4 regions of the Lentzea sp. NPDC005914 genome follow, and region 4 is predicted to be linked to each of the others. Evidence: riboswitches for the same ligand, from Rfam matches in the RefSeq annotation. Region 4 holds a riboswitch; each other region holds the start of a gene.
What was found. A riboswitch is a leader RNA that binds a small molecule or an ion and turns the genes downstream of it on or off. The one in region 4 is predicted to bind cobalamin.
Positions count from the first base shown of each region.

Region 1: another riboswitch for cobalamin. It lies ahead of cobN (cobaltochelatase subunit CobN); the one in region 4 lies ahead of ABZ345_RS23455 (ribonucleoside-diphosphate reductase subunit alpha).
Region 2: another riboswitch for cobalamin. It lies ahead of ABZ345_RS10365 (putative cobaltochelatase); the one in region 4 lies ahead of ABZ345_RS23455 (ribonucleoside-diphosphate reductase subunit alpha).
Region 3: another riboswitch for cobalamin. It lies ahead of ABZ345_RS11365 (iron ABC transporter permease); the one in region 4 lies ahead of ABZ345_RS23455 (ribonucleoside-diphosphate reductase subunit alpha).

Region 1 covers NZ_JBEXVQ010000040.1:40,468-47,881, reverse strand. The annotation lists gene ABZ345_RS39050 (helix-turn-helix domain-containing protein) at 1-566, shown strand, start outside; gene cobN (cobaltochelatase subunit CobN) at 527-4,090, opposite strand; cobalamin riboswitch at 4,125-4,257, opposite strand; gene ABZ345_RS39040 (hypothetical protein) at 4,266-5,456, shown strand; gene ABZ345_RS39035 (precorrin-8X methylmutase) at 5,453-6,073, shown strand; gene ABZ345_RS39030 (precorrin-2 C(20)-methyltransferase) at 6,070-7,414, shown strand, end outside.
Region 2 covers NZ_JBEXVQ010000006.1:107,706-115,119, reverse strand. The annotation lists gene ABZ345_RS10400 (tetratricopeptide repeat protein) at 1-67, opposite strand, end outside; gene ABZ345_RS10395 (LysE family translocator) at 83-691, opposite strand; gene ABZ345_RS10390 (serine protease) at 840-1,574, shown strand; gene ABZ345_RS10385 (GNAT family N-acetyltransferase) at 1,588-2,046, shown strand; gene ABZ345_RS10380 (8-amino-7-oxononanoate synthase) at 2,151-3,344, opposite strand; gene ABZ345_RS10375 (hypothetical protein) at 3,388-4,449, shown strand; gene ABZ345_RS10370 (beta-eliminating lyase-related protein) at 4,472-5,431, shown strand; cobalamin riboswitch at 5,461-5,597, shown strand; gene ABZ345_RS10365 (putative cobaltochelatase) at 5,637-7,414, shown strand, end outside.
Region 3 covers NZ_JBEXVQ010000006.1:311,306-318,719, reverse strand. The annotation lists gene ABZ345_RS11370 (LuxR family transcriptional regulator) at 1-2,762, opposite strand, end outside; cobalamin riboswitch at 2,813-2,936, shown strand; gene ABZ345_RS11365 (iron ABC transporter permease) at 2,969-3,991, shown strand; gene ABZ345_RS11360 (ABC transporter ATP-binding protein) at 3,991-4,731, shown strand; gene ABZ345_RS11355 (ABC transporter substrate-binding protein) at 4,728-5,708, shown strand; gene cimA (citramalate synthase) at 5,932-7,414, shown strand, end outside.
Region 4 covers NZ_JBEXVQ010000016.1:135,016-142,429, forward strand. The annotation lists gene ABZ345_RS23445 (polyprenyl synthetase family protein) at 1-552, shown strand, start outside; gene ABZ345_RS23450 (ribonucleotide-diphosphate reductase subunit beta) at 554-1,588, opposite strand; gene ABZ345_RS23455 (ribonucleoside-diphosphate reductase subunit alpha) at 1,588-3,930, opposite strand; cobalamin riboswitch at 4,036-4,250, opposite strand; gene ABZ345_RS23460 (LysE family transporter) at 4,448-4,993, opposite strand; gene ABZ345_RS23465 (LysR family transcriptional regulator ArgP) at 5,093-5,950, shown strand; gene ABZ345_RS23470 (DUF998 domain-containing protein) at 6,036-6,743, shown strand; gene ABZ345_RS23475 (hypothetical protein) at 6,668-7,078, shown strand; gene ABZ345_RS23480 (TIGR03086 family metal-binding protein) at 7,078-7,414, shown strand, end outside.

The DNA of each region.
Region 1 (7,414 bases), on a different contig from region 4:
CCATCGGGCTGCCGCGCACGACCGCGGCGTTCCACCTGGACAAGCTGGTCGAGATGGGGCTGCTGGCCGTGATCCACGAGCGCCGTTCGGGCCGCACCGGGCCTGGCGCGGGCCGTCCCGCGAAGCTCTACCTGCGGTCCGGGGAGCAGATCGAGGTGTCGCTGCCGGACCGGCGGTACGAGGCGGCGAGCCATCTGCTCACGGACGCACTGCTGGAGTCGGAGTCCTCGGGCGAGCCGGCGCGCGAGATCCTGAACCGGCGCGCCTACGAGTGGGGCGAGGACCTGGCGGAGGAAGCCGGCGGCGACGTCGTGCGGGCGTTGGAGGACCTCGGGTTCGAGCCGCAGCAGGAGGATCGGACGATCCGGCTGGGCAACTGCCCGTTCCACAGCCTGGCCCAGAAGCACACGCAACTGGTGTGCGGGATGAACCTGTGCCTGATCAGCGGACTCCTGGACGGGATCGAGGCCCGCAGTCACACCGCGAGCCTCGATCCGTCACCAGGACATTGCTGTGTCAGGCTCGATCAGGCGCCGTCCTCCAGGTCGCCCTCGGTTTCGAGGTAGGCCGCGCGGAGAGCATCCAAAGTGGACGGTTCCGGGTGCTCCCACATCTTGCGCTCGGCCGCTTCCAGCAGCCGTTCGGCGATGCCGTGCAACGCCCACGGGTTCGACGCCTGCAGGAACTTGCGGGTCTCCGGGTCGAGCACGTACGTCTCGGTCAGCTTCTCGTACATCCAGTCCGCGACCACGCCGGTCGTCGCGTCGTACCCGAACAGGTACTCGACCGTCGCCTGCAGCTCGAACGCGCCCTTGTAGCCGTGGTTGCGCATCGCCCCGACCCAGCGCGGGTTCACCACGCGGGCCCGGAAGATCCGTGACGTCTCCTCGGTCAGCGTCCGGGTGCGCACCGCCTCCGGACGCGTGCTGTCACCGACGTAGGCCGCGGGTGCCTTGCCCGTCAACGCCTTCACCATCGTGACCATGCCGCCGTGGTACTGGAAGTAGTCGTCCGAGTCGGCGATGTCGTGCTCGCGGGTGTCGATGTTCTTGGCCGCGACCGCGATCCGCCGGTACGCCGACTCCATGTCCTCGCGCGCGGAGATGCCGTCGACCCCGCGCCCGTACGCGTACCCGCCCCACACCGCGTAGACCTCGGCGATGTCCGACGAGTCGCGCCAGTTGCGGCTGTCGATCAACGGCAGCACGCCCGCACCGTACGCGCCCGGCTTGGAGCCGAAGATCCGCAGCGTGGCCCTGCGCTGGTCGCCGTGCTCTTCCAGGTCCCGCAAAGTGTGCGCCCGCACGAAGTTCTGCCCCGCGGGCTCGTCCAGGTTCGCCACGAGCTGCACGGCGTCGTCCAAAAGGGACACGACGTGCGGGAACGCGTCGCGGAAGAACCCGGAGATCCGGACCGTCACGTCGATGCGCGGCCTTTCCAGCTCCTCCAGCGCAATGACCTCGAGCCCTGTGACGCGACGGGACTGGTCGTCCCACACCGGTCGCACGCCCAGCAGCGCGAACACCTCGGCGATGTCGTCACCGGCCGTGCGCATCGCCGACGTGCCCCACACCGACAGGCCGACCGAGGGCGGCCACTCGCCGTCGTTCTCTTCGCGGTACCTGGCGAGCAGTGAGTCCGCCATCGCCTGGCCGGTCTCCCACGCGAGCCGCGACGGGATGGCCTTCGGGTCGACCGAGTAGAAGTTCCGGCCGGTCGGCAGCACGTTCACCAAGCCGCGCAACGGCGAACCCGACGGGCCGGCCGGGATGTACCCGCCGTCCAACGCGTGCAGCACGTTCGTCATCTCGTCCGTGGTGCGGGCGAGCCTGGGCACGACCTCGACGGCCGCGAACTCCAGGATCTTCTGCACGTCAACAGAGTCGTGCAGGGTCTTCGCGACCTCACGGTTCCAGCCCGCGTCCTCCATCGCCTGGACGAGCGCGCGAGCCTGTTCCTCAACGGCGTCAACGTCTTCGCGCGTGGTGGTCGTGAGCCCGAGCGCCTCCCGCAGGCCCGGCAGCGCGGCGACCTGACCGCCCCACATCTGCCGCGCCTGCAGCATCGCGAGCACGAGGTTGACCCGCACCGACCCGGTCGGCGCCTCGCCGAGGATGTGCAGGCCGTCGCGGATCTGCACGTCCTTGACCTCGCACAGCCACCCGTCGACGTGCAGGATGAACTCGTCGAACTCGGCCTCGTGCGGCCGGTCCTCCAAGCCCAGGTCGTGGTCGAGCTTCGCGGCCTGGATCAACGTCCAGATCTGCGCGCGGATCGCCGGCAGCTTCGCCGGGTCCATCGCGGAGATGTTGCCGTACTCGTCGAGCAACTGCTCCAGCCGCGCGATGTCGCCGTAGCTGTCCGCGCGGGCCATCGGCGGCACCAGGTGGTCGACCAACGTCGCGTGCGCGCGCCGCTTGGCCTGCGTGCCTTCGCCCGGGTCGTTGACGAGGAACGGGTACACCAGCGGCAGATCGCCGAGCGCCGCGTCCGTGCCGCACGACGCCGACATGCCGACGGTCTTGCCGGGCAACCACTCCAGGTTGCCGTGCTTGCCGACGTGCACCACCGCGTCCGCGCCGAACGACGACTCGATCCACCGGTATGCCGCGAGATAGTGGTGCGACGGCGGCAGGTCCGGGTCGTGGTAGATCGCGATGGGGTTCTCGCCGAACCCGCGCGGCGGCTGCACGATCACGACGACGTTGCCCGACTCCAGCGCCGCCAGCACGATCTCGCCGTCCTTGGACTTCGAGTGGTCGACGAACAACGAGCCGGGCGCCTCGCCCCAGTGCTCCTGCATCGACTCGCGGAAGTCGTCCGGCAGCGTCTCGTAGAACTCGCGGTAGTCCGCCGCGGCGATGCGCACGGGGTTGCTCTCGAACTGCTCCTGCGTCAGCCAGTCCGCGTCCTGGCCGCCGGCCGCGATCAACGCGTGGATCAACGCGTCGCCGTCCTGCTCCTGCACGCCCGGCAGCTCGTCGCCGATGTCGTAGCCGTGGTCTTCCATGGCTTTGAGCAGCCGGACCGTGGACGCGGGGGTGTCGAGGCCGACCGCGTTGCCGATCCTCGAGTGTTTGGTCGGGTAGGCCGACAGCATCACCGCGATCTTGCGGTCCTTGGTGGGGATGTGGCGCAGCTTCCCGTGCCGGACCGCGATTCCGGCGACCCGCAGCGCGCGTTCGGGATCCGCCACGTAGACGGTGAGCCCGTCCTCGTCGATCTCCTTGAACGAGAACGGAACCGTGATGATCCGCCCGTCGAACTCGGGGATCGCCACCTGCGTCGCGGTGTCCAACGGGGACAGTCCGTCGTCGTTCTCGTCCCACGACTCACGGCTCGACGTCAGGCACAACCCCTGCAGGATCGGCACGTCCAGCGCCGCCAGGGCCCCGACGTCCCACGCGTCGTCGTCCCCACCAGCGGACGCCTTCGCGGGGTTCGTGCCACCCGCTGCCAGCACCGTGACGATCAGCGCGTCGGCCTTCCCGAGCGTCTCCAGCAGCTCAGGTTCCGCCGTGCGCAACGACGAGCAGTAGACCGGCAGCGGTTTCCCGCCCTTGGCCTCGATCGCGTCGCACAACGCGTGCACGAACGCCGTGTTCCCCGCGACGTGATGCGCCCGGTAGTAGAGCACCGCGACGGTCGGGCCTTGTGCGCTGCCTTCCCGCTCCAGCACACCCCAGGTGGGCGTGGCTGCGGGCGGCGCGAACCCGTGCCCGGTCAGCAGAATCGTGTCTTCGAGGAACTTGTGCAGCTCGGCGAGATTCGCGGGCCCACCGTGCGCGAGGTAGAGGTGCGCCTCGGCACACACCCCGCCGGGCACCGTCGACAGCTCCATCAGCGCGGCGTCCGGTTGCTGCTCACCGCCCAGCACCACCACGGGCAACCCGCTGGCCAGCAGCCAGTCGAGCCCTTCCTCCCACATCCGGCGCCCACCCAGAATGCGCACCACCACGAGGCTGACCCCGTCGATCAACGCGGGCAGGTCGTCGGCCGTGAGCCGCGCGGGGTTGCCGAGGCGGTACTCGGCTCCACTCGCCCGAGCCGACAGCAGGTCGGTGTCAGAGGTCGACAGCAGCAGGATCACGCAGGCTCCATCCCTCGTGGGGTCCTCGCCCCAGGTTGCGGGTGACAGGCGAAGCGGAGTTCCTGACTCCCAGCGTCCGCTGGTCACAGTGGCGGGACCGCGCCGGACTCACACCGGCTTCCTCCTGCGCTTCGTCGTTCGGGCTCACCCTAACCGGCGGGTTACAGTCCGACCTATGCGTAGTCACCCGGATGCCTGCCCCGGCGCCGTCGAGCTGCACGCCGCGGCCGACGGCGGCCTCGCGCGCATCCGGGTTCCGGGCGGCACGCTTTCGGCAGCGCAGTGGGACGTGATCCGGGTTGCTTCGATGGATCTCGGCGACGGCACGCTGGAACTCACTTCGCGCGCGAACCTCCAGATCAGAGGCCTCGCGGACGGCGTCGAACTAGGTGCGCGCCTACGTGCGGCGGGCCTGCTGCCCTCGGACACCCACGAACGCATCCGCAACATCATCGCCGCGCCCCTGGAGGACAACCAGCCGCTGGTAGACGCCCTGGACGCCGCCCTGTGCGCGGACCAGGAACTGGCTGGTCTGCCAGGCCGTTTCCTGGTGACGGTCGGAGCGCCGGTCAGCGGCCTCGGGGGCGACTTCGGGCTGGTAGCAGGCACGGCCGGCACTTCTGCCCCGACCGCCCTCCTGCTCGCCGGCCGCGACACCGGCATCCGCGTCGACGACCCCGTTGACGCGCTCCTGACCGCCGCACGCCTGTTCCAGCAGCTGCGCGGCCCCGCCTGGCGCCTGTCCGAAGTGGACGACGGTGTGCGAAAGATCACCGAGCACTTCGGCACCGCCGACGCCCCGCGCATCACCCCGGCTGTGACGCCTGTCGCACCTTCGCCGACCACCCCTGGCGTGCCGCTGGGTCGCCTCGACGCGCACCTGCTCCCCGGCGTTCCGGTCCGGCTGACCCCGTGGCGTGGCTTGGTCGTGCCCGCTGGCACCGACACGACGGGCCTGATCACCGACCCAGCGTCCCCCTGGCACGGCGTGAGCGCTTGTGCCGGCCGCCCCGGTTGCGCCAAGTCGTTGTCCGACGTCCGTGCCGATGCGCGCGCTTGGGTTGAGGCGTCACACGACACAAACGCTTCACACCACACACACGCGCCCGGCCGGGTACCCCCAGTTTCAATTCTAGGCAGCGGGTCTGACAGTCCCGGCAGGTCCGACAGTCGCGGCACGTCCGAACGTCCCGGCACGTCCGACAGTCACGGCACGTCCGACAGTCGCGGCAGGTCCGAACGTCCCGGCAGGTCAGACACTCCCGGCGCGGTTCACTGGTCGGGCTGTGGGCGCCGATGCGGCCGCCCGGCGGGCGATGTGATCGAGTTCGTCGCGACCGGCGACGGCTACGAGGAGATCAGGTGACGGAGTACATCAAGGACGGCGCGGAGATCTACCGCCGGTCCTTCGCCACTATTCGCGCGGAATCGGACCTCACCAGGTTCCCCGAGGACGTCGCGAAAGTCGTCGTCCGCATGATCCACGCGTGCGGCATGACCGATCTCCCGAACGACGTCGCCTTCTCCCCCAACGTCGTCCGCGACGCCCGCGAAGCACTGCGCAGTGGTGCCCCGATCCTGTGCGACGCCAACATGGTCGCGTCCGGCGTCACCCGCCGCCGTCTGCCCAAGGACAACGAAGTCCTGTGCTACCTCCAGGACCCGCGCACCCCGGACCTCGCCAAGACCATCGGCAACACCCGCAGCGCAGCCGCCTTGGAACTCCTCCAAGACCGCTTCGAAGGTGCCGTCATCGCCGTCGGCAACGCCCCCACGGCGCTGTTCCACCTGATCGACCTGATCGCCAAGGGCGCCCCGCGACCGGCCGCCGTCCTGGGCATCCCGGTGGGCTTCATCGGCGCGGCGGAGTCCAAGGAAGCTTTGGCCGCAACGGACCTGGAGCACCTCGTGGTGCACGGCCGGCGCGGCGGCAGCGCCATGACGGCGGCGGCCATCAACGCGATCGCGAGCGAGGAAGAATGACGGGCAAGCTCTACGGCGTCGGACTGGGTCCTGGCGACCCGGAACTCGTGACGGTCAAGGCCGCACGACTCATCGGAGAAGCCGACGTGGTCGCCTTCCACAGCGCCCGCCACGGCCGCAGCGTCGCGAAAACCATTGCGGAGCCCTACTTTCGCGAAGGCCAGATCCTCGAACAGCTCATCTACCCGGTGACGACCGAGGACACGGACGACTACCAGGGCGAGATCGACCAGTTCTACGAGGAGGCGGCCGCACGACTCGCCGCGCACCTCGACGCAGGCCGCGACGTGGTCGTCCTCGCCGCGGGCGACCCGTTCTTCTACGGCTCCTACATGCACATGCACAAACGCCTGGCCGACCGCTACGAATGGGAAGTCGTCCCGGGCGTGACGTCAGTCAGCGGCGCCAGTGCCGTCCTCGGCACCCCGCTGGTGGAACGCGACGAGGTCCTCACGATCCTCCCCGGCACCCTCCCCTCGGCCGAGCTCGCCGCCCGGCTCGCCGACACCGACTCGGCCGCGATTCTCAAGCTGGGCCGCACCTTCGGCAACGTCAAGCAGGCCCTGCACGACGCCGGCCGCCTCGACAACGCCTGGTACGTCGAGCGAGCCACCACAGGTCGTCAGAAAACCTCGCCCCTGGCCGAGGTCGACCCCGACTCGGTCCCGTACTTCTCCCTGGCCCTGCTCCCCAGCCACTCCAAGCCCGCACGCGCCAAGGGCGAAGTCGTCGTCATCGGCCTCGGCCCCGGCAAGAGCGGCTGGCTCACCCCGGAAGCGCGCCAGGAGATCGAAGCCGCGGACGACCTCGTCGGCTACACCACCTACCTCGGCCGCGTCCCGGACCGGCCCGGCCAGACCAAGCACGCCTCGCACAACCAGGTCGAGTCGGAACGAGCGGCGTTCGCCCTCGACCTGGCGCGCAAGGGCAAGCGGGTGGCCGTCATCTCCTCCGGCGACCCCGGCGTGTTCGCCATGGCCACCGCAGTGCTGGAAGTGGCCGCGGAAACCCAGGACGTGCCGGTCAAGGTCATCCCTGGCGTCACCGCGGCGAACGCCGTGGCGGCCAAGGCAGGTGCCCCGCTCGGCCACGACTACGCGGTGATCTCGTTGAGCGACAGGCTCAAGCCGTGGGACGTCATCGAAGAACGCCTGACCGCCACCGCCAAGGCAGACCTCGTGATCGCCATCTACAACCCGGCGTCCAAGGCCCGCACCCACCAGGTCCAGGAGATGCGCGACCTGCTCCTCAAGCATCGCGCGCCGGAAACCCCGGTGGTCGTCGGCCGGGATGTCGGCGGCCCCGAGGAAGAGATCCGCATCGGAACGCTCGGCGCGCTCG
Region 2 (7,414 bases), on a different contig from region 4:
CGAACGACACGGGCTCACCGGGGTGCGCGGCCAGAGCGTCGCGCAGGGCCTGCAGTCGATCCGCCACGAGATCGAGTCTGCCTCAGAGCACAAGCCCCACGGACATGGTCAGGAAGACCGCCGCGCAGACCGCGTCCAGTGCCGTGGTCACGCCGGGCCGCTTGAGCTTCCCGGCCATGCGGGAGGCCGCCAGCACGATCATCAGCTCCCAGATCGCGGCGAGTCCGAGGAACAGCACGGCGAGCATCGCGAGTTGCGGTGCCGGTTCACCCGATCCGATGAACTGCGGCAGGAACGCGAGCGAGAACAGGATCATCTTCGGGTTTGTGATGTTGGTCAGGAAGCCCTGGCGGAACGGCCTGGTGCTCATGACCTCCTCCGGCTCCGCGGCTGATCGCTTGAGGAGGCCCCGCGTGATGGAAACCGCCAGGTAGAGCAGGTAGGCGGCACCGATCCAGCGCAGCGCCGTGAGCACCATCGGGTACTGCGCGAGCACCACGCCGAGCCCCGAGATCACCAGCGCGACCTGCACCGCGGCGGCCGAGTGGATGCCCGCCAGCGCGAGCAGTCCCGAACGCGTGCCCGACCGCAGTGACGTGCGCAGCAACAGGAACGCGTCAACACCGGGGGTCACGATGATGACCGCGCACGCGATGAGAAAGGCCGGAACCTGGCCGAAGTCGAACAACACCGTACATACCCCCGTGATTTGTGCCACTGACCGCAAAATCTCCGGCCTGACTGGACACTAACACGAGAATCTCCGGTTTTGACGCCGTCCTAGCGCGATCGCTACCGTTGGTGACCAATCGTCCACCTGGCGCAACGAGGAGTGGTCCGTGAGGGGTAAGCGGCTTGCCGTGCTGGTGGCGGTGATCGCGCTGGTCAGCGGTACTTCCTCCGCTGATGCGATCGTTGGGGGGACACCCGCGCGGGTGGCCGACACCCCGTGGGTTGTGGCAATCACCACCACGGACGGCCAGCTGATCTGCGGCGGCGCGCTGGTGGCCCCGGACAAGGTCATGACGGCCGCCCACTGCGTGACGCTGAAGGGCGTGCTGGGCAAGAACCAGCGCCCGGCCGACCAGGTGCGCGTGGTCGCCGGCCGCACCGACCTGCGCTCCCACGACGAGGGCGTCGAAGCTCAGGTCGTCGACGTGTGGCGGCACCCCGACTACCGCGAGGTCACCAAGGGCGACGACGTGGCGATCCTGACCCTGGAACGCTCGTTGCCGTATCGGACGATCGCGCTCGGCGAGGTCGGCGACGAGGGCATGGTGCTCGGCTGGGGCCGCACCGCCGAGAACACCCCGCCGTCCATGACCCTGCGCAAGGTCACCGTGCCGATCTTGTCGGACCAGGAGTGCATGCTGAAGGAGCCGGATTTCCGGCCGGGTGCGATGTTGTGCGCAGGACGAGGAAACCGTGACGCGTGCACGGGCGATTCCGGCGGCCCCCTGGTGGTGCGGGGCAGGCTGGCGGGTGTCGTCTCGTTCGGCCGAGGCTGTGCGCGGGCGGACGAACCGGGTGTCTACACCCGTCTGGCTCACTACCGGTCCGTGCTGGGCTTCTGATATCCAAGGTGCGGTGCGAACCACACCGTTTCCCGCCACTCTGCGCCGGCAGTGGGGCCTCGACCTGAGCCCCGGCCAGCTCTACGCCATCCTGCGTCTGCGTCAGGACGTCTTCGTAGTCGAGCAGAACTGCGTCTACGCCGACGTCGACGGCCACGACCTGGACCAGGGCACCCGGCACTTCTGGCTGGAAGCCGACGGATCACACGACCCGCTCGCGTACCTGCGCCTGGTCGAGGAGCCCGACGGCACGTTCCGCATCGGCCGCGTCGCCACGGCCCGCATGGCCCGTGGCCGCGGCTTCAGCCGGCGGTTGATGCAGGCCGCGCTGGTCGACGTGGGCACCACGCCGTGCGTGCTCGACGCGCAGACGTACGTGACGGACTTCTACGCGTCGTTCGGGTTCGTGGTGGAGGGTGCGGAGTTCATCGAGGACGGCATCCCGCACATGCGGATGGTGCGCACGCCCTGACGCGGCGCGCTCCACGCCAGCCGTGCGGCTTCTTTCCCGAGAGCGCGGCGTTCATCGAGGACGGCATGCGGATGGTCCGCACGCCTCGATGCCGCGCGCCGGCCTCACCGAGACCGAGGCTCCACACCCGCGGCCGCCGCGCACTCCCTGATCACCCGCACCGCGCGTTCGATCTCCGCCTCGGTCAGGTCGGCCCGCGCGGTCAGCCGCAGCCGGCTGATCTGGTCCGGCACCGACGGCGGCCGGAAGCACCCGACGACCACGCCGTTGGTCCGGCAGTTCTCGGCCCACTGGAACGCCTGCTCCGGCGACGGAGCCCGCACGCTCACCACGGCGGCCGTCGGCGTGCTCACCTGAAAACCGGCTTCCTTGAGCCGGTTCGACAGGTCGTGCGCCACGGCCAGCGCGCGCGAGGGACGGTCCGGCTCCTCGCGCAGGATCTTGATCGCCGCGAGGGCCGCCGCCGCGCTCGAAGGTGCGAGCCCGGTGTCGAAGATGAACGTGCGCGCGGTGTCGATCAGGTGCTTGATCACCCGGCTCGGCCCGAGCACCGCACCACCCTGCGCGCCCAGCGACTTGCTCAGCGTCAGAGTCGTGATGACGTCCGGCGCCTTGATGATGCCCGCCTCGGCGACCGCACCTCGTCCTCCGGGCCCGACGACACCGAGCCCGTGCGCGTCGTCGACCACGAGCGCGGCACCGGTGGCGCGGCAGGCCTCGTGCAGCTCGTTCAAAGGCGCGATGTCGCCGTCGACGGAGAACACCGAGTCCGTGACCACGATCGCGCGTCGCTTGCCGCGGGTCTCCAGAGCGTGCCGGACCTTGCCGACGTCGCAATGGTCCGCGACGACCACGTCCGCCTTGGACAGCCGCGTGCCGTCGATCAGCGACGCGTGGATGTGCTGGTCGGCGACGATCGCCGTGCCGGGGCCGGACAACGCCGTGACCGCGGCGAGGTTCGCCAGGTAGCCGCTGCTGAACACCAGCGCCGACTGCGAGCCGCAGAAGTTCGCGAGCTCGTACTCCAGTTCGGCGTGCAGTTCCGTCGACCCCGTGACCAGGCGTGACCCCGTGGAGCCCGCACCCCACTTCAACGTGGCGGCGGCCGCGGCACCGGCGACGCGCTTGTCCTTCGCGAGCCCGAGGTAGTCGTTGCTGGCGAGGTCGAGGTCCGTCGAGTCCGAGGTGCGCGGCCGGAGACGGCGGGTCAGACCCGCCTTGGCCCTCGCTTCAGAACGGACGTCGATCCAGTCGAACGTGGACTCACCACCACTGGAAATCGCCTCAGTTGTGCTCACGGTCACCGCCAGAGTCTCCCATCCGCCGACTAGCGTGCCGCTCGTGGACCTGTTCACCTTCACGCGCGCCGAACTCACCTCGCCGGTGCAGTTCTGCGACGGCCGCTGGGTGGTGTCGGGTTACGACGACGTGCGCGCGATCCTCGCCGATCCTGTCACCTACCTGCCCGACAACGCCCTGACCGCCGTCACGCCGGTCGCGCCGGCCGCGTTGCGCGCCCTGGTGAGGGCCCGTTTCTCGCTGCCGCCGACGCTCGCGAACAACGGTTCCGAGTCCCACGCCGGCCTGCGCAGACTCGTCGCGTCGTTCTTCACGCCGGTTCGGGTCGCCGCCGCGGAGCCTCGCATCCGTGAGCTCGTTTTGGAACGCCTGGGTGGCACGGATCTCGTGCACGACCTGGCCTGGGACACGCCCGCCATCGTGCTGATGGACCTCCTCGGCCTGGAGAACGTCGACATCCCGACGCTCAAGCGCTGGAGCACGGGTTCCCTGGAGTTCTTCTGGGGCAACATCTCCACCGAACGCCAGCTGGAGCTCGTCGACGACGTCGGCGACTTCCACCAGTGGCTGATCAAGCGTTACCACGCACGGGACGGCGAGCTCTTCGAAGCACTGGCCGACGCCGGTGTGTCCGCCGAGGACTCCGCCGGCCTCTGCTACTTCCTGCTGATCGCGGGCCAGGAGACGACGACTCAGTTGCTGTCCACGGCGTTGCGTCGTGCGCTGCAGGACCGCGCGTTGTGGGCACGTCTGGGCGTGCCGGGTGTCGCGGAGTCGTTCGTGGAGGACGTGCTGCGGACCGACACGCCCGTGGTGACCTGGCGGCGGCTGACTGCTCGTGAGGTCGTGCTGTCCGGTGTTCGCGTTCCTGCCGGTGCGGAGCTCGTGTTGTTGTTGAGCGGCAAGGAGAACGACCCCAGGCACCTCGCGTTCGGCTACGGCCGCCACTTCTGTCTCGGCGCCGGTCTGGCTCGGTTGGAGACCGCGGTGACGTTGCGGACCGTGGCGGAGCACGAGCCGTCGTTGCACCTGGTCGGTGAGGATCCGCAGTGGCTGAACCTGCTGTCGTTCCGCGCGCCGAAGTCGGTGGCCGTGAGTCGCTGACCTGAGGTTTGATGCTCGGGTGATGAATCGTCAGCTCTCGGGAACCCGCAAGAAGACGCTGCTGGAGAGGCTCGGCCCCGTGCCGGACGTCGACCCCGACCGGTACGGCGACGGCGGCCCGGTGGGCGCGCTGGAGGCGCGGGTCGCGCAGTTGCTGGGCACCGAGGCCGCGTTGTTCGTGCCGACCGGGACCATGGCGCAGCAGATCGCGCTGAAGTGCTGGGCCGACCGCACGCACAACCCGATCGTGGCGATGCATCCGCAGGCGCACCCGCTCAACCACGAGGACGACGCGCTGACCGTGCTGTCCGGTCTCCGTCCGATCAAGGTGCGCAACTCCGAGGTCGCGACCTGTCCTGAGCCGTTCGGGACGCTGCTGCTGGAGGTGCCGGACCGCGAAGCCGGGTTCATCCTGCCGACCTGGGACGAGCTGACCGAGACGGTGGACGCCGCCCGTGAACGGGACGCGGTCGTGCACCTCGACGGCGCGCGGCTGTGGGAGAGCACGTTCGGCCTGGGCAAGCCGCTGGCCGAGATCGCCGGCCTGTTCGACTCGGTCTACGTGTCGTTCTACAAGTCGCTGGAGGGAGTCTCCGGCGCGGCACTCGCGGGCAGCCAGGACTTCGTCGACCAGGCTCGGGTGTGGCGGCACCGCTACGGCGGCATGCTGTTCCAGCAGTGGCCAGCGGCGCTTTCGGCGTTGCACGGCCTCGACACCGTCCTGCCGAAGCTCGGCACGTACGTCGAGCACGCCAAGGTCGTGGCGGCGGCGATGGGCCTGCCGGAACCGCACACCCACCAGTTCGCGCTGCACCTGCCCGGCGATCCGAAGCACCTGACCGAGGTCAGCGGCAAGTTCCTCGGCAACTTCTGGCGGGACGGCACGCTCGCGAAGAACGAGGTCACGATCGCCGAGCCCGCGCTGGAGTGGACGGCGGACGAGGTCGAGGAGGCGTGGGCGCACTTCCAGAGCCTGCTCTGAGCGATGTCGCTCACCTGGCTGTTGGTCCCGCAGGTGCGAAATGCGACGATGCCGGGGCTGTGAGGGGAGTGCGAGGAAGCCGGTGCGAATCCGGCGCCGTCCCGCGACTGTGACCGGTCCTGGAGAGACCGGGAGTCAGGAACTCGACCCCCTCTTCGATCAACCGGCCACGGGCGTGGACACCCGAGGAAGGACTTCGCCGAGCATGTACCCCTTTTCGGCCGTCGTCGGACATGACGATCTCCGGCTCGCCCTGCTGCTGAACGCCGTGCACCCCGGCATCGGCGGCGTTCTCGTCCGCGGCGAGAAGGGGACCGCGAAGTCGACCATCGTGCGTGCCCTGGCCGCACTCCTCCCGGAGCTGGACGTCTCGCGGAACTGTCGCTTCGGGTGCGTTCCCGGCAGCACCGACTGCCCCGACGCGCCCCACGAAGGCAGCGAACGACGGCCAGCCAAGCTCGTCGAACTGCCGGTCGGCGCCACCGAGGACCGCCTGGTCGGCTCGCTCGACCTGGAGAAGGCCCTGACCGAGGGCGTGCGGGCGTTCCAGCCGGGTCTGCTCGCCACCGCGCACCGGGGCGTGCTCTACGTCGACGAGGTCAACCTGCTGCACGACCACCTCGTCGACCTGTTGCTCGACGCCGCCGCGATGGGCCGTGCGCACGTGGAACGCGAAGGCGTCTCGGTGTCGCACCCGTCCCAGTTCCTTCTGGTCGGCACGATGAACCCCGAGGAGGGCGAGCTCCGGCCTCAGCTGCTCGACCGGTTCGGGCTCACGGTCTCGGTCAAGGCGTCGCGGGACGTGGCCACCCGGTACGAGGTGATCAAGCGCCGGCTCGGCTACGAGAACGACCCCGGGTCGTTCACCTCCTTCTGGGCGCACCACGACGCCCAGCTCAAGCAGCAGATCATCGACGCGCGGGCCAAGCTGCCCCGTGTGTCCCTTCCGGACGGTGAGGTGCGCAGGATCGCCGCTGTCTGCGCGGCTTTCGAGGTCGACGGCATGCGCGCGGACCTCGTCGTCGCCCGCACCGCCACCGCCCACGCGGCCTGGCGGGGCGCCGACGAGGTCGAGGAGCAGGACGTCGAGGCCGCCGTGCGGCTCGCCCTGCCGCACCGGCGCCGGCGCGACCCGTTCGACGAGCCCGGCATCGAGGAGCAGCAGCTCGAGGACGCCATGCGCGAGGCAGCCGAGCACGCCGAGGAACCCGGCGACGGCCCCGACGACGACGGTCCCGGCGGCGGCGAGCTGCCCGAACCGCAGGAAGGCCCCCAGGGCAACGGGAACGCGCCCAACGACCGTCCGGCTCCGGAACCCGCTCCGGCGTTCAAGGCGAGGCTCCTGGAAGTCCCCGGCGTCGGAGAAGGCGCGCCGGGCAAGCGTTCCAGGGCCCGCGCCCGCACCGGCAGGATCGTCCGTTCGTCCAAAGTGGACGGCAGTGGCCTGCACCTCGTCGACACGCTCCTGAACGCCGCGCCGCACCAGCACGAACGCGGCCGCACCAGCCCCGGTCTCATCCTCGCCGCGTCAGACCTGCGCAAGGCGGTGCGAGAGGGCAAGGAGTCCAACCTCATCCTGTTCGTGGTCGACGCCTCGGGCTCGATGGCCGCACGCCAGCGCATGTCTGCGGTGAGCGGCGCGGTCGTCTCGCTGCTCCGCGACGCCTACCAGCGCCGCGACAAGGTCGGCGTGATCACGTTCCGCGGCAGCAGCGCCGAAGTCGCTTTGCCCCCAACGACTTCCGTGGACGCCGCCGCGACCCGTCTCAAGAAGATGCGCACCGGTGGCCGGACCCCGCTGGCCGACGGCATCCTCAAGACCCACAAGATCCTCGAGATCGAACGGCTCAGGGAACCGCAGAAGCGCCCGCTGGTGGTGCTGCTGACCGACGGCCGAGCCACGTCGTCCGGACTCGGCGGCGATCCGACCAAGGACGCGCTCAAAGCGGCCGGGCTGCTCGAACAGACCGCGGTGGTCGTCGT
Region 3 (7,414 bases), on a different contig from region 4:
GCCAGCGCCGCCCGGCCGGAGACCCCGGCCTTCGCGTAGATCCGTCCCAGGTGGACCTCGACGGTCCTGGGACTCAGGTGCAGTCGCAGGCCGATGTCCCGGTTGGTCAGACCGTCCGCGACGAGCGCGGCGATCTCCACCTCGCGGGCGGTCAGGTCGAAGCGGTTCGTCTCGGCGCGGCGGGGACGGCGTGCGTTCATGCGCCGTTCCTCCCGCGCCAACTGGGGCAGGAACAGCCGCGCGTCGCAGCGGGTGAACACCGTGCGGGCGGCCACGAAGTGCTCACGGGCCAACTCGATCTCGTCGCTGCCGCCGAACGCGGTGGCGGCGAGCAGGTGTGCCCGGCCCGCCTCCACGGCCACCCCGAGCCGGGTGAACGTGCCGGCGGCGGCGACCGCGAACGGTGCGGCCGCCGCCGGATCCGTTGGGAGAGTGGCGATCGCGCGGGCCAGCTCGGCCATCGCGGTGCGCAGCGGCACCCCGAGCGCTGTGGCCGCGTCCTCAGCGCGGTCCGCCCACCCGGTGGCGTCCCGGCCGATCGCGACCTCGGCCTCGGCGAGCAGCTGGTAGGTCAACGGTCGGGTGAGCGGGTCCACCGCGGGCAGTTCGGGTCCGCCACCGGTGCTCAGCAACACCTCGACGCAGCCGTGCGGATCGCCGTTGTGCACCAGCGCCTGGGCCAGCATCGCCTCGGCCTGACCGCTGCGCCACGTGTTCGAGGCGACGGAGTGGTCGTCGATGGCCACAGCCCGTTCGCCCAGGCGCACCGCCTCGGCCGGGTCCCCGCGCAACGCCGTGATCCAGCAGCCGAAGGTCAGCACCGTGACGCGGAGCTCGTCGCTGTCGGTCAGCTCGGCCGTCTCCATGCCGTCCTCGAAGCAGTTCGCCGCCTCCGCCAGCTCGCCGACGTAGGCGTGCACCATCCCGCGGATCGCGGTCAGCACTGCGATCGCGTGCGTCTGTCCACTCGCGCGGGCGAGCCGCAGACCTCGGCCGACATGCCTGCCCGCCGCCGTGAGCCGGTCGGCGGAGGCTTCGGCCCAGCCCAGCCAGAAGACCGCGTCGATGTCGCGGACCAGGTCGCCGTCCGGCAGCCCGTCGACGAGCGCCGCCGCCTCGTCCAGCCGGTCCGCCCGCAGGTCGACGAGGGTCGCGACCGACAGCGCCATGGCCAGCAGGGTGGGATCCCCTGCGTCCCGTGCGGCCGTGATCACCTCGGTGATTTCGTCACGGCCTGGTGCACGCTCCCGTTCGACGCTGCGGCCCGCGAGGAGCGCGACCTGCAGCACCGCCGCCGAATGAGCATCCGTGTCCGCGATCCGCCGCCACTCGCCGCGCAGCATCGCCGTGGCCTCGGTGTAGCGCCCGAGGAGCCGTTCCACGGTCGCGCAGGCCCGCACCGTCCGCGCCCGTGCGGCCGTCAGTTCGACCGGCAGGAGCCGCAGCACCTCGTGCATCGTCTCGCTGGCCTGCCGCAGATCTCCCGTGGCACCGAGTGCCTGGGCCAGCCGCCCGAGCAGGAGAAGTCGTTGCGGCGTGGCCGACTCCGCGTCGGGGAGCAACCTGATGGCCGCCCGCAGGAAGTGCGCCGCCGTCGCGGGCGTGGAGTGCATCGTCGCCTCGGCTGCCTCGCCGAGCACCGCGACGGCGTCGAGATCGCCTCGGGCGGCGGACCGCTCCACGTGCCGGGCGAACTCGGCGGGAGGCGCCCCACGGCGTCGCAACGCCGCCGCTGCCCTGCCGTGTGCCTGGAGCCGCCAGCCCGGACCCGCGTCCTGGTAGGCGACGCTGCGCACGAGCGGGTGGCGGTAGCGGAACCGGCCGGTGGCGACGTCCAGCCGCACCAGGTCGCGGTCGGCGAGCCGGTCGAGATCGGTGAGCACCGACTCCGGTGCCAGCGTCGCGGTTTCGGCGAGAGAGCCGGCGTCGAAGTCGTCCCCGACGACCGCGGCCGCATGGGCGACGACCCGTTCCCGCGGCGTCAACGCGGCCAGTTCGGCGGCGAGCACCGCGTGGACGGCGACCGGCAGGCCGTTCGCGTCGGCCCGTACCAGCGCCTCCAGGTAGAAAGGATTTCCCGCGCCCGCCCGGTGGATCTCCTCGCGCCGGGACCGGCCGAGCTCGGCGGGCAGGAGCAGGTCGGCGTCCGCCAGAGCCAGCGGCGCGAGCTCCAGCAGTTCGGCCACACCGTCGGCCGCGGCGCGCGACAACGCGTGCCACAGGCGGGACGAGGTCTGCCGGGATCTGCTCGCCAGCGCGAGGAGCAGCCGCCCCCGTGGTGGGTGCCGCAGCAGGAAGTCGAGCAGTTCCACCGAACCCTCGTCCGCCCAGTGCAGGTCGTCGAGCACGAGCACCAGCCCGCACGGTTCGACGAGCAACTCCAGCAGTGCGCGGACGGCCCTGTGCAACCGGTACCGCTCCGCGTCCACCAGGTCCGCCGGGCCGTCCGCGGGGATCGCGGGGAAGATCGTCGCGAGCAACCCGAGCCGTTCGGGACCGAGCACGGCGAGCCTGTCCGGTTCCAGCCGCGCGAGGTGGTCGTCGAGTGCGGTGACGAACACCCCGAACGGCACGTGCGACTCGAACTCCGCCGCGCGTGCGCCGCGGACCGTCCACCCCGTCGCGAGCGTCGTCAGTTCCGCCAGCAGCCTGCTCTTGCCGATTCCCGGTTCACCGGTGACCACGACGCACCGGGCGCCGTCCGCTGCCAGCAGTCTGCGCAGGACGGCGAGCTCTCGCGCCCGGCCGGGTAACTCAGCCATACCTGGGTGGACCTGCCTTCCGGTCGCCGGCCGGAACCTCGCTGCCGAGGCTCGGGTTAGCATGCGTGGGTCGTGCGTGGGGGAAGTCCGGTCGAAGTCCGGCGCTGACCCGCAACGGTAGGCCCTCCGGCGAGAGGGCGAGCCCGAATACCCGCACACGGCAGACCAAAGCAACTCTCCTGCCGTGGACTGCGGGAAGGGAACAAGTGATCGGGAAGATCAGCGCGCTCGTCGGCGTGCTCGCCGTCAGCGTTGTCGCGGGCGTTTCGCTCGGCCCCGTCAGCATCCCGTTCGGCCAGACCGCCGAACTGCTGCACGCCGCCATCACCGGCGGGGTGATCTCCGCCGCCGACGCCGGGCAGTACCACATCGTCTGGGACATCCGGCTGCCTCGCGTGCTGCTGGCCGCGGTCGTCGGCGCGGGCCTCGCCACCGTGGGCGTGGCGATGCAGGCGATGGTGCGCAACGCGCTCGCGGACCCGTACGTGCTCGGCATCTCGTCGGGCGCCAGCGTGGGTGCGATCGCGGTCGCCACGCTCGGGGTGCTGCCCTCGCTCGGCGTGTACGCGATGTCGGTCGGCGCGTTCACGACGGCGCTGGGTGCGAGCGTGCTCGTCTACCTCACCGCGCGCACGAACCGGGGCCTCGCGCCGCTCAAGCTGGTGCTGACCGGCACCGCGCTCGGCTACGGGTTCTCCGCGATCGCGATGCTCCTCGTCTTCCAGGCACCGCGGGGAGACGCCTCCCGCGCCGCGATGCTGTGGCTGCTCGGCAGTCTCGGTGGCGCGAGCTGGCAGTCGTTGCCGGTAGCGGCGTTCGTCACCGCGGGCGGCATCGTCCATCTGCTGACGAAGGCCCGGCCGCTCAACGCGCTCGCGATGGGCGACGAGACCGCGACCACGCTCGGGGTGCCGGTGCAACGCCTGCGCACGCACCTGTTCCTGGTCACCGCGGCCATGACCGGCGTGCTGGTGGCGGTCAGCGGCGCGGTCGGGTTCGTCGGGCTGATGTTGCCGCACCTCACGCGCATGGTCGTGGGAGCCGATCACCGCAAGGTGCTGCCGCTGGTGCCGCTCGCGGGTGCCAGCTTCCTGGTCTGGGTCGACGTCGCCGCGCGCATGCTGGCGGCGCCCGAAGAGCTTCCGCTGGGCGTGATCACGGCCGCGCTCGGCGTGCCCTGCTTCGTGTTCCTCATGCGCCGCAAGGCCTACGTCTTCGGGGGACGCTGATGCTGGTCGAGCTCGACGGCCTGACCGTCAAGGGCATCGTCGACGACATCAGTCTCCGCGCCGAGAACGAGGTCGCCGGCATCATCGGCCCCAACGGCAGCGGCAAGTCGACGACGCTGCGCTGCGTGTACCGGGCGTTGAAGCCCACCTCCGGTGCCGTGCTCGTCGACGGCGAGAACGTCCACAAGCGACAGAACCTCGCCGTGGACCTCGCCGCGCTCACCCAGGAGTCGCAGGTCGAGTTCGACTTCACGGTCGCCGAGGTCGTGGAGATGGGCAGGCTGCCGCACGAGCGCGATCCCGCGAAGGACGCGCGGGTCTGCGCCGAGGCACTGGCCACAGTGGACGCGGCTCATCTCGCGGCCAGGAGCTTCCTGACCCTGTCCGGTGGCGAGCGGCAGCGCGTGCTCATCGCTCGCGCGCTCGCTCAGGAACCGAACGTGCTCGTGCTCGACGAGCCGACGAACCACCTCGACATCCGCCACCAGCTCGACGTGCTGCGGCTGGCCCGCACGCTGGGCAGGACCGTTCTGACCGTGCTGCACGACCTCAACCTCGCCGCGTCCTACTGCGACCGGCTGTACGTGCTCGACGAGGGACGGCTCGTGGCGGGCGGCACCCCGCACGACGTGCTCACGCCGGAGCTGATCGCCAAGGTCTTCCACGTCACCGCGCACGTGGTTCCCCATCCCACCACGGGAGTGCCCCAGCTCCTGTTCGACCAGGAGGTCACCCCTTGAGAATCGCACTCGCCACGGCAGCGCTGCTGCTCGTCTCCGGCTGCGGTGCCACGGTCGCGCAGGACACCTCCGCGTCCGACCCGGTGACGGTGAAGAACTGCGGCCAGTACGTCACCTACGACAAGGTGCCGTCCAAAGTGGTCACCAACGACACCGGCATCACCGAGCTGATGTTCGCGCTGGGCCTCAGGGACCGGATGGCCGGGTACGTGGTCGACGGCATCGACACCGTCGACGTCCGCACGTCACCGTGGAAGACGGACTTCGAGAGCGCGAAGCACCTGTCCGACAAGATCTCCAAGGAGGTCGTGCAGGGCGCGAACGCCGATCTCGTCCTCGCCGGCTGGAACTACGGCTTCAGCGAGAGCACCGGCTTCACCCCGGACGCGTTGAAGCAGATCGGAATCCCGACGTACCAGCTGACCGAGGCGTGCCGCAACGGCACCGGCAAGCAGCGCGGCATCATGCCCGCGCTCGACGCGTTGTACACGGACCTGCGCAACCTCGGGAAGATCTTCCGGGTCGAGGCGAAGGCCGAGGAGCTCATCAGGTCCTACGAGGCTCAGATCGAGAACGCGGGCAAGCTGATGGCCGGCAGGCCGCGGCCCAACGTGTTCCTCTACGACAGCGGCCAGGACCAGCCGTTCACGTCCGGGAAGAACGCGGCGCCGCAGGACGTGATCTCCAAGGCCGGCGGCGACAACATCTTCGCCGACCTCGACGACAGCTGGGCCACGGTGAACTGGGAGACGGTCGTGCAGCGCGACCCGGACGTCGTGCTGATCGTGGACTACGCGGACGGGCAGGCGAACACGCCCGCGCAGAAGCAGGCGTTCCTGGAGGGCTTCGCGGGCCTCGCGAACTCGCCCGCGATCAGGAACAAGCGGTTCTTCGCGCTTCCATACGCCGCACTGGTGGAGTCGCCGCGCAACCCGGCGTCGATCGAGGCGTTCGCGAAGTACCTGTCACAGGCGTGAATCCAGTACTGAGAGGCGTGCGCCAGTACTCACCGTGACCAGATAGTGGGAGATTTCCTCCCGGCGCTTGGTACGCCGTGCTGAGCTGTGGCAGCATCCGCGTCATGGTTCAGCACGTCGCCATCATTATTGACGAGCGCGTCGGGTAGTTGCCGCCCCTGGCACCCGACGCGCAGACCTCTCGCATCCCGCGGGGGGTCTTTTTGTTTGCCCGGATGAGGAGATGACCCCGATGGCCGGCCCGAGCGACGAGTTCCACGTCTACGACACGACGTTGCGCGATGGCGCACAACGTGAGGGCATTTCGTACTCCGTCACGGACAAGCTCGCGGTCGCGCGGCTGCTGGACGGTCTCGGCGTCGGGTTCATCGAGGGCGGCTGGCCCGGTGCCATGCCCAAGGACACGGAGTTCTTCGCGCGGGCGGCGGCAGGGGACCTGGAGCTCAAGCACGCCAAGCTGGTCGCGTTCGGCGCGACTCGCAAGGCGGGGGTCAAGGTCGAGGAGGACCCGCAGGTCAAGGCGCTGCTGGACTCCCAGGCGCCGGTGGTCACGCTGGTGGCCAAGTCGGACCTGCGGCACATCGAACGGGCGTTGCGCACCGACACCGGCGAGAACCTCAAGATGGTGCGCGACACCGTGAAGTACCTGAAGGACCACGGAAGGCGCGTCTTCCTCGACGCCGAGCACTTCTTCGACGGCTACGCGTTCTCCCCGGACACCTCGCTTCGCGTGCTGGAGTCCGCTGTGGAGGGTGGCGCGGACGTCGTTGTGCTGTGCGACACGAACGGCGGCCAGCTGCCGCTGGGTCTCGCCGAGACGGTCGCGGAGATCGTCGGGAAGACCGGTTTCCGAGTAGGAATCCACTGCCAGGACGACACGTCCTGCGCCGTGGCGAACACCCTCGCGGCCGTTCAGGCGGGCGCGACGCACGTTCAGTGCACCGCCAATGGTTATGGCGAGCGAGCAGGCAACGCCGACCTGTTCGCCGTCGTGGGAAACCTCGTGACCAAGCTCGGCATGGACGTGCTCCCGACCGGGGCACTGGCCGAGCTCACCCGTGTCTCCCATGCGTTGGCCGAGATCGCGAACATCGCACCCGACACCCACCAGGCCTATGTCGGGTCGTCAGCATTCGCTCACAAGGCGGGTCTGCACGCGAGCGCGATCAAGGTGGATCCGGAGCTGTACAACCACATCGATCCGGACACCGTCGGCAACGACATGCGGGTGCTGGTCACCGAGATGGCCGGTCGGGCGAGCATCGAACTCAAGGGACGTGAGTTCGGACTCGACCTGACCGGCCGGTCAGCCGAAGTGGGAAGCGCTCTCGCTCGGGTCAAGGAGCTGGAGGCGAAGGGCTGGTCGTTCGAGGCGGCCGACGCGTCGATGGAGCTGCTGCTGCGCAACGAGCTGTCCGAACTGGACACTCCGCCCTTCACGCTGGAGTCGTACCGGGTGGTGCTGGATCACCGCTCGGACGGCGAGATCGTGTCCGAGGCCACGGTCAAGGTGCACGTGGCGGGGGAGCGGGTCATCGCGACCGCCGAGGGGAACGGCCCGGTGCACGCCCTGGACGCCGCCCTGCGCAAGGCGTTGCTGCCGCATCTGTCCTGGTTGGACACTGTGGAGCTGGCCGACTACAAGGTGCGCATCCTCACCGAGCACCCCGGGACGGACGCCGTCACGCGCGTGCTGGTGGAGTCCA
Region 4 (7,414 bases):
CGCGAGTGGTGCGAGATGCGCACGGAACTGTGCAGCGGCCAGGCACTCGACGTGATCGCGGCCGCAGAGTTCGCCGCGGATCCCGTGCTGGCACGGCACATCGCGGTCGTGAAGTCCGGCCGCTACACGATCCAGCGCCCGCTGACCCTGGGCGCGCTGATCGCCGGGCGCGCCGACCTGGCGTCGGTGTTCGCGATCTACGGCGAGGCGCTGGGGGAGGCGTTCCAGCTGCGCGACGACCTGATCGACGCGTTCGGAACCAGCAGCGTGAGCGGCAAGCCCGCCGGTCTGGACTTCCAGCAGCACAAGATGACGCTGCTGATCTCATTGGCCATGCGGCACGACGCGGAGGTGCGCGCGCTCGTCGAACAGGGTGCGTTCGACGAGCTGCGCTACCACCTGGTGACCTCCGGCGCGCTGGGCACCGTGGAGGACCACATCGCGGACCTGGTGCGGACCGCGCGGACCGCGATCGGCGAGGCCCCGATCAGCGACGAGTGGCGCGACGAGCTCTGCGCGCTCGCCGCGCGGGTCGCCTACCGGGACCGGTAGCTCACCACTCCAGCGAGCCGCCGTTCTGGTACTCGATCACGCGGGTCTCGAAGAAGTTCTTCTCCTTCTTGAGGTCCATCATCTCGGACATCCACGGGAACGGGTTCTCCGTCACTTCCCACACCGGCTCCAAGCCGAGCTGCGCGCACCGGCGGTTGGTGATGAACCGCATGTACTGCTCGCAGGAGTCGGCGTTGAGGCCGAGGATGCCGCCGGGCATGGTGTCGCGGCCGTACGCGATCTCCAGCTCGCAGCCCTCGGCGAGCATCGTGCGCACCTCCTTCTGGAACACGTCGTTCCACAGGTGCGGGTTCTCGAGCTTGATCTGGTTGATGGCGTCGATGCCGAAGTTCAGGTGGATCGACTCGTCGCGCAGGATGTACTGGTACTGCTCGGCGATGCCGACCATCTTGTTGCGCCGGCCCAGCGACAGGATCTGCGCGAAGCCCGTGTAGAACCACATGCCCTCGAAGACCACGTAGAACGCGACGAGGTCCTTGAGGAACGCCTGGTCCTTGTCCGGCGTGCCGGTCCTGAACTCCGGGTCCTCCAGGTGCTGCGTGAACTGCAGTGCCCAGGCGGCCTTGTCGGTGATGGACGGGATCTCGCGGTACATGTTGAACAGTTCGCCCTCGTCCAGGCCGAGCGAGGTGCAGATGTACTGGAACGTGTGAGTGTGCACGGCCTCCTCGAAGGCCTGGCGCAGCAGGTACTGGCGGCACTCGGGGTTGGTGAGGTGCCGGTACACCGCGAGCACGATGTTGTTGGCCACCAACGACTCGCTCGTCGCGAAGAAGCCGAGGTTGCGCTTGATCATGCGGCGCTCTTCTTCGGTGAGGCCGTCCTTCGATTTCCAGAGCGAGATGTCGGCCTGCATCGAGACCTCGGTCGGCATCCAGTGGTTGTTGCAGCCGTTGAGGTACTTGTCCCACGCCCAGTGGTACTTGAGCGGCAGCAGCTGGTTGACGTCGGCGCGGCAGTTGATCATCGCCTTGTCGTCGACACTGACGCGCGCGGCGCCTGCTTCGATGCCCATTACTGACAAGCCTCACATTCGGGGTCGGTCACGGCGCAGGCGTTGGGGGAGACGGCGTTGAGCTTGCCGTCGGTGCCCTGCAGCGTGGACTTCTCCACGTGCGTGGCGCTCTGCGTCCGCAGGTAGTAGGTGGTCTTGAGGCCGCGCAGCCACGCCAGCTGGTACAGCTCGTCGAGCTTGCGGCCACTCGGCGCGGCCAGGTAGAGGTTCAGCGACTGCGCCTGGTCGATCCACTTCTGCCGGCGCGAACCCGCCTCGATCAGCCACGAGCTGTCGACCTCGAACGCCGTGGCGTACAGGGCCTTGAGGTACGGCGGCACCCGGTCGATCGCGCCGAGGCTGCCGTCGTGCAGCTTCAGGTCCGAGATCATCTGCTCGCCCCACAGCTTGCGCTGCTTGAGCGCCCGCACCAGGTCCGGGTTGGTCACGGTGAAGTCGCCGGACATGTTCGACTTCACGTACAGGTTGCGGTACAGCGGCTCGATCGACTGGTTCACGCCGGTGATGTTCGCGATGGTGGCGGTCGGCGCGATGGCCATGACGTTCGAGTTCCGCATGCCCGCGCGGGCCTTCTCGCGCACGACGTCCCAGTCCATCGTGGACCCGCGGTTCTGCTCCAGCTCACCCTCCGCGCGTGTGCCCGCGAGGATCTCCACGGAGTCGATCGGCAGGATCCCCTTGCTCCACAAGGATCCCTCGAACGACTGGTACGCGCCGCGTTCCTGTGCCAGCTCAGCCGACGCGGTGATCGCGTAGTAGCTGATCTCCTCCATGCTGCGGTCGGCGAACTCGACGGCTTCCGTGCTGGCCATCGGCGTGCCGAGCGTGAACAGCGCGTCCTGGAACCCCATCAGGCCGAGACCGACCGGTCGGTGCCGGAGGTTGGAGTTCCGCGCCTCGGGGATCGTGTAGTAGTTCACGTCGATCACGTTGTCGAGCATGCGAACCGCCGTGCGCACGGTCTTCTCGAGCCGCGCGTGGTCGATGCCGTCCGCGGTGACGTGCCGCGCGAGGTTGACCGAGCCCAGGTTGCAGACCGCGACCTCGTCGACCGTCGTGTTCAGGGTGATCTCGGTGCACAGGTTCGACGAGTGCACGACACCGCTGTGCTGCTGCGGCGAACGCAGGTTGCACGGGTCCTTGAACGTGATCCACGGGTGCCCGGTCTCGAACAGCATGGTCAGCATGCGCCGCCACAGGTCGACGGCCTGCACCCGGCGGAAGACCTTGATCTCGCCGTTGTCGGCCATCTCCTCGTACGCCCGGTACTTGGCCGCGAACTCGTCCCCGAACGCGTCGTGCAGGTCCGGCACTTCGTCGGGCGAGAACAACGTCCACTGGTCGTTCGCGCGGACCCGGCGGATGAACTCGTCCGGCACCCAGTTCGCGGTGTTCATGTCGTGCGTGCGGCGCCGCTCGTCACCGGTGTTCTTGCGCAGGTCGAGGAACTCCTCGACGTCGATGTGCCACGTCTCGAGGTACGCGCACACGGCGCCCTTGCGCTTGCCCCCCTGATTCACGGCTACCGCGGTGTCGTTGGCGACCTTGAGGAACGGCACGACACCCTGCGACTTGCCGTTGGTGCCCTTGATGTGCGCGCCGATGCCGCGCACGGGCGTCCAGTCGTTGCCGAGACCGCCGGCGAACTTGCTGAGCAGCGCGTTGTTGCTGATGCCGTGGAAGATCGAGGCGAGATCGTCGTCCACCGTGGTCAGGAAGCACGACGACAGCTGCGGGCGAGTGGTGCCCGAGTTGAACAGCGTCGGTGTCGAGCACATGAAGTCGAACGACGAGAGCAGCTCGTAGAACTCGATCGCGCGGGCGTCGCGATCGTCCTCCTCCAGCGCCAGGCCCATGGCGACGCGCAGGAAGAACGCCTGGGGCAGCTCGTAACGGCGGCCGTCGTGGTGCAGGAAGTAGCGGTCGTAGAGGGTCTGCATGCCCAGGAACTGGAAGTTCAGGTCACGCGACGCGTCCAGCGCCGAACCGAGCTTGACCAGGTCGAAGTCCGCCAGGCGCGGGTCGAGTTGGCCGCAGTCGATGCCGTAGCCGATGAACTCGGCGAAGTACGCCGGGTAGCGCTCGGTCATCTCGGCGTGCGACAAGGGAACGCCGCAGGCCTCGGCGCGCAGCTTGTCCAGCAGCAACCGCGCGCTGACGTACGAGTAGTCCGGGTCGTGTTCGACCATCGTGCGGGCGGCCATGATCGGCGCCAGCGCGAGCTCGGCGTCGGTGATGCCGGCGTAGAGATTCCGCTTGGTCTCGGCCAGAACCGCCTCGGCCGACGCGTTCGGCAGGTCTGCACAGGCTTCGTTGATGACCACTGAAAGGCGGTCGGGCACGCTCTCTCCTCGCGAGCCGGCCCGAGGAAACGCATGCGCACGCCAGCGAGGACACCACTGATGCACACAGCAGCCCTCCCTCGGGGCACCGTGTCGTGCGCGCAGGTTTGCGCGCACACCAGTGGCAGGTCTTCGGACTCGTGGGCAGACCGCAAAGACTCCTACCGGCCGTCGCTTCCCAGGTCCGGAGACCCAGTGCTTCGTTGACGGCTTTCGTTCCCACTCACCGCTGCGGGGCAGTCCCGGATTCTCACCGGGTTCCCTCTTGCCTCACCGGGCCCGTTGCTCCGGGCCGGTGAACCACCAGCGCGGCAGATACTACATGTGGTGGTGGGGTCTGGATCACCACCCAACATGCGCGTGTCGCGGGCTATGGTCATCAACGTGGGTGATCTTCGGCCGCGGGTCGTCATCGGTGCTCTGGTCAGTGCGGGGCTCGCTTCGGCGTCCCTCGGGATCGGTGCCGCAGCGCCCGTGACGGCCGGTGTTCTGGCGGTGGCGGTGGCGCTGGTGATGATCACCACCCGGCGATCAGGGTCACCCCGAGACTGATCATCACGGCCGCGATCACGCCGTCCAGCACCCGCCACGCGCGGGGCTTCGCGAACAGCGGGCTGAGCAGGCGGGCGCCGAAGCCGAGCGCGACGAACCACGTGACGCTCGCCGTCACCGCGCCGACCCCGAAGAGCCACCGCCCGGCCGCGATCGAGCCGAGCAGCAGCAGGGTGTCCAGGTAGACGTGCGGGTTGAGCCACGTCAGCGCGAGTGCCGTGAGCACGGGCCTGGCGCTGTCGCCGCCGGCCCGCAGCGACTGCGGGTGCAACGCCCGCCGCGCCGCCAGAAACCCGTATCCCAGCAGGAAAAGCCCGCCGACGACGGCAGCGACGGTGACGGCGCGCGGGAACATCTTCACGATCGCCCCGAACCCGGCGACGCCCACCGCCACGAGGATGGCGTCCGAGAGGGCGCACACGGCGACGACCCTGGCCACGGCCTGACGCCGGAGTCCTTGGCGCAGCACGAAAGCGTTCTGCGCGCCGATCGCGACGATCAGGGTCATCATGGTGCCGAAGCCGAGCAGCAGGTCAGTCACGCCCACGACGGTATTGACGCGGTCTTGATGAGACCAGCTAAAGATTCTTACGTACCATTAGCCGCTGTGATGGACCTGGACCTGGTGCGCACGCTGCTCGCGGTCGTCGACGCGGGCACGTTCGACGCGGCTGCCGCAAATCTGCACGTCACTCCTTCCGCTGTCTCGCAACGGATCAAGGCCCTGGAGCAACGGACAGGTCGCGTGCTGCTGGTGCGGGCGCGGCCGGTGCGGTTGACACCATCGGGGGAGGTGCTCGTCCGCTACGGTCGGCAACTGCTCGCTCTGGATCAGGACCTCGACGCGGCCCTCGGCGAGGACGCCGTCGTACGGGTGCCGATCGCGGTCAACGCCGACTCGCTCGCCACCTGGTTCCTGCCCGCGCTGCAACGGGTCTCGCCGGAGCTCAAGATCTCGTTCGACCTCCACCGCGAGGACCAGGACCACACGACCGCCCTGCTGCGACAGGGTGTGGTGATGGCGGCCGTGACGTCCTCGCGCGAGCCGGTCGCGGGCTGCTCGGTGCGCAAGCTGGGCAGCATCCGTTACGCCGCAATGGCCACACAGTCCTTTGTGGACCGATACGCGGACGGCCCGGTCAAGTCGTGGCTGCCGGACGCGCCGGTCGTGGTGTTCGACCGCAACGACGACCTGCAGGACCGGTTCGTGCGCACGCTGACCCGCGGCCGTGGCGCGTCCGACCACCGCCACTACGTCCCGTCGTCGGAGGTGTACGTGCGGGCGATCGTGGCGGGCCTCGGGTGGGGGATGGTGCCGCCGCAACAGCTGCAGGAAGGCCTGGTCGACCTCGCGCCCGGCCGGACGGTCGACATCCCGCTGTACTGGCAGCAGTGGAAGCTCGACTCCCCGGCGCTGACGGCGGTGGCCGACGCGGTGGAACAGGAAGCGGCGCGGGCGCTGAGGTAGGAGTCACCTGTCGGGAAGCTGGGAGCAACCTGTCGGCTTGCTGAATCCAGGAACCCCGGAGGTTCACCCCGGCGTTGACCGTTGTGTGCTGATTCCTCGACTAGCCGCCACCGGCGGTTCACTCGCCGTCGTCGCCACGGTGGCCATGGTCGGCCTGCTCGACCTGACCGTAGGCCCGCTGCGCCGCACGATCAGCGAGTACGCGCTGGGCGACCACCGCGCCGTCTTCGACACCGCCGTGCTGCTGCTGGCGATCGGGTCGCTCGCGATCCTCGCCGCGCTCGTCCACAAGGGACTGACGAGATGGCGGTCCGCGGGCTCGATCGCGCTGGTCCTGTGGTCGGTGGGCCTGCTGCTCGTGGTCGCGTTCCCCAAGACGAACTGGGCGATGGGCACCAACGAGCTCAGCGGCAGCATCCACCGGTTCGGCAGCATGATCGCGTTCGTCAGCCTGCCGGTCGCGGTGATCCTGCTGGCCCGGCCGTGGCTCCGGGACCACGTGTGGGGCCGGCACGCGAAAGTCGCGATGGCGTCCGGTGTGGTCAGCGTTGTCGCGTTCATGCCCATCCTCTACGCCATTGTGATGGGCGCGGCCTCCGGCGTTCGGTGGTGGCGCGTGTTCCCGTTGGGCTACATCGAGAGGATCTTGCTCGCCGCGGAGGTCGGCGCCGTGCTGGTCGTCGGGCTGTGGGCGATCGCGGCAAGTAGGGTTGCGCCATGGCGAGTTGGGGAGACCTCGCGGATTACGTCCGCGCCGAGTACGACGTCATCCACGACGAGGACGAGGAGCTGAGGATCCTCTTCACCTTCGGTGACGATGATGAGGGCGATGACGAGCGCACGCAGGTCGTGATCGTCGTCCGGGAAGTGCTCGACAAGATGCACGAATGGGTGCAGATCGCGTCCCCCTGCGGCCTCGCGAAGGACGTGAACCTCCGCGAGGTGCTGGAGGAGGTCGGCAGGTCCACCGTCGCGTGCGGCCTCGCGATCATGGGGGAGCACGTCGTGGTGCGGCACTCGCTGCCGCTGGCGGACCTCGACATCCACGAGTTCACCGACCCGCTGCAGCTGCTCGCCGGCACGGCGGACACGCTCGAGGAACAGTTCTGGGGAGGAGACGGCTACTGATGTTCGACTTATCGCCTGCGGCCGATCAGCTCGCGGGGTTGGTGCGCACCGTGACGGACGGGGACCTGAAGGCCCCGACCCCGTGTCCCGACTACATGGTCGGCGACCTGCTCGACCACATCAACGGCCTGTCGGTGGCGTTCACCATGGCCGCGCTGAAGACCCCGCTCGACGGGACGGCCGCGGGAGACGCGTCCCGCCTGCCTTTGGACTTCCGCGAGGCGATTCCCGCACGGCTGGGCGAGCTCGCCGAGGCCTGGCGGGCGAAGGACGCGTGGGAGGGCATGACCAGGGCGGGCGGCGTCGACCTGCCCGGCGAGGTGGCGGGTGCCGTGG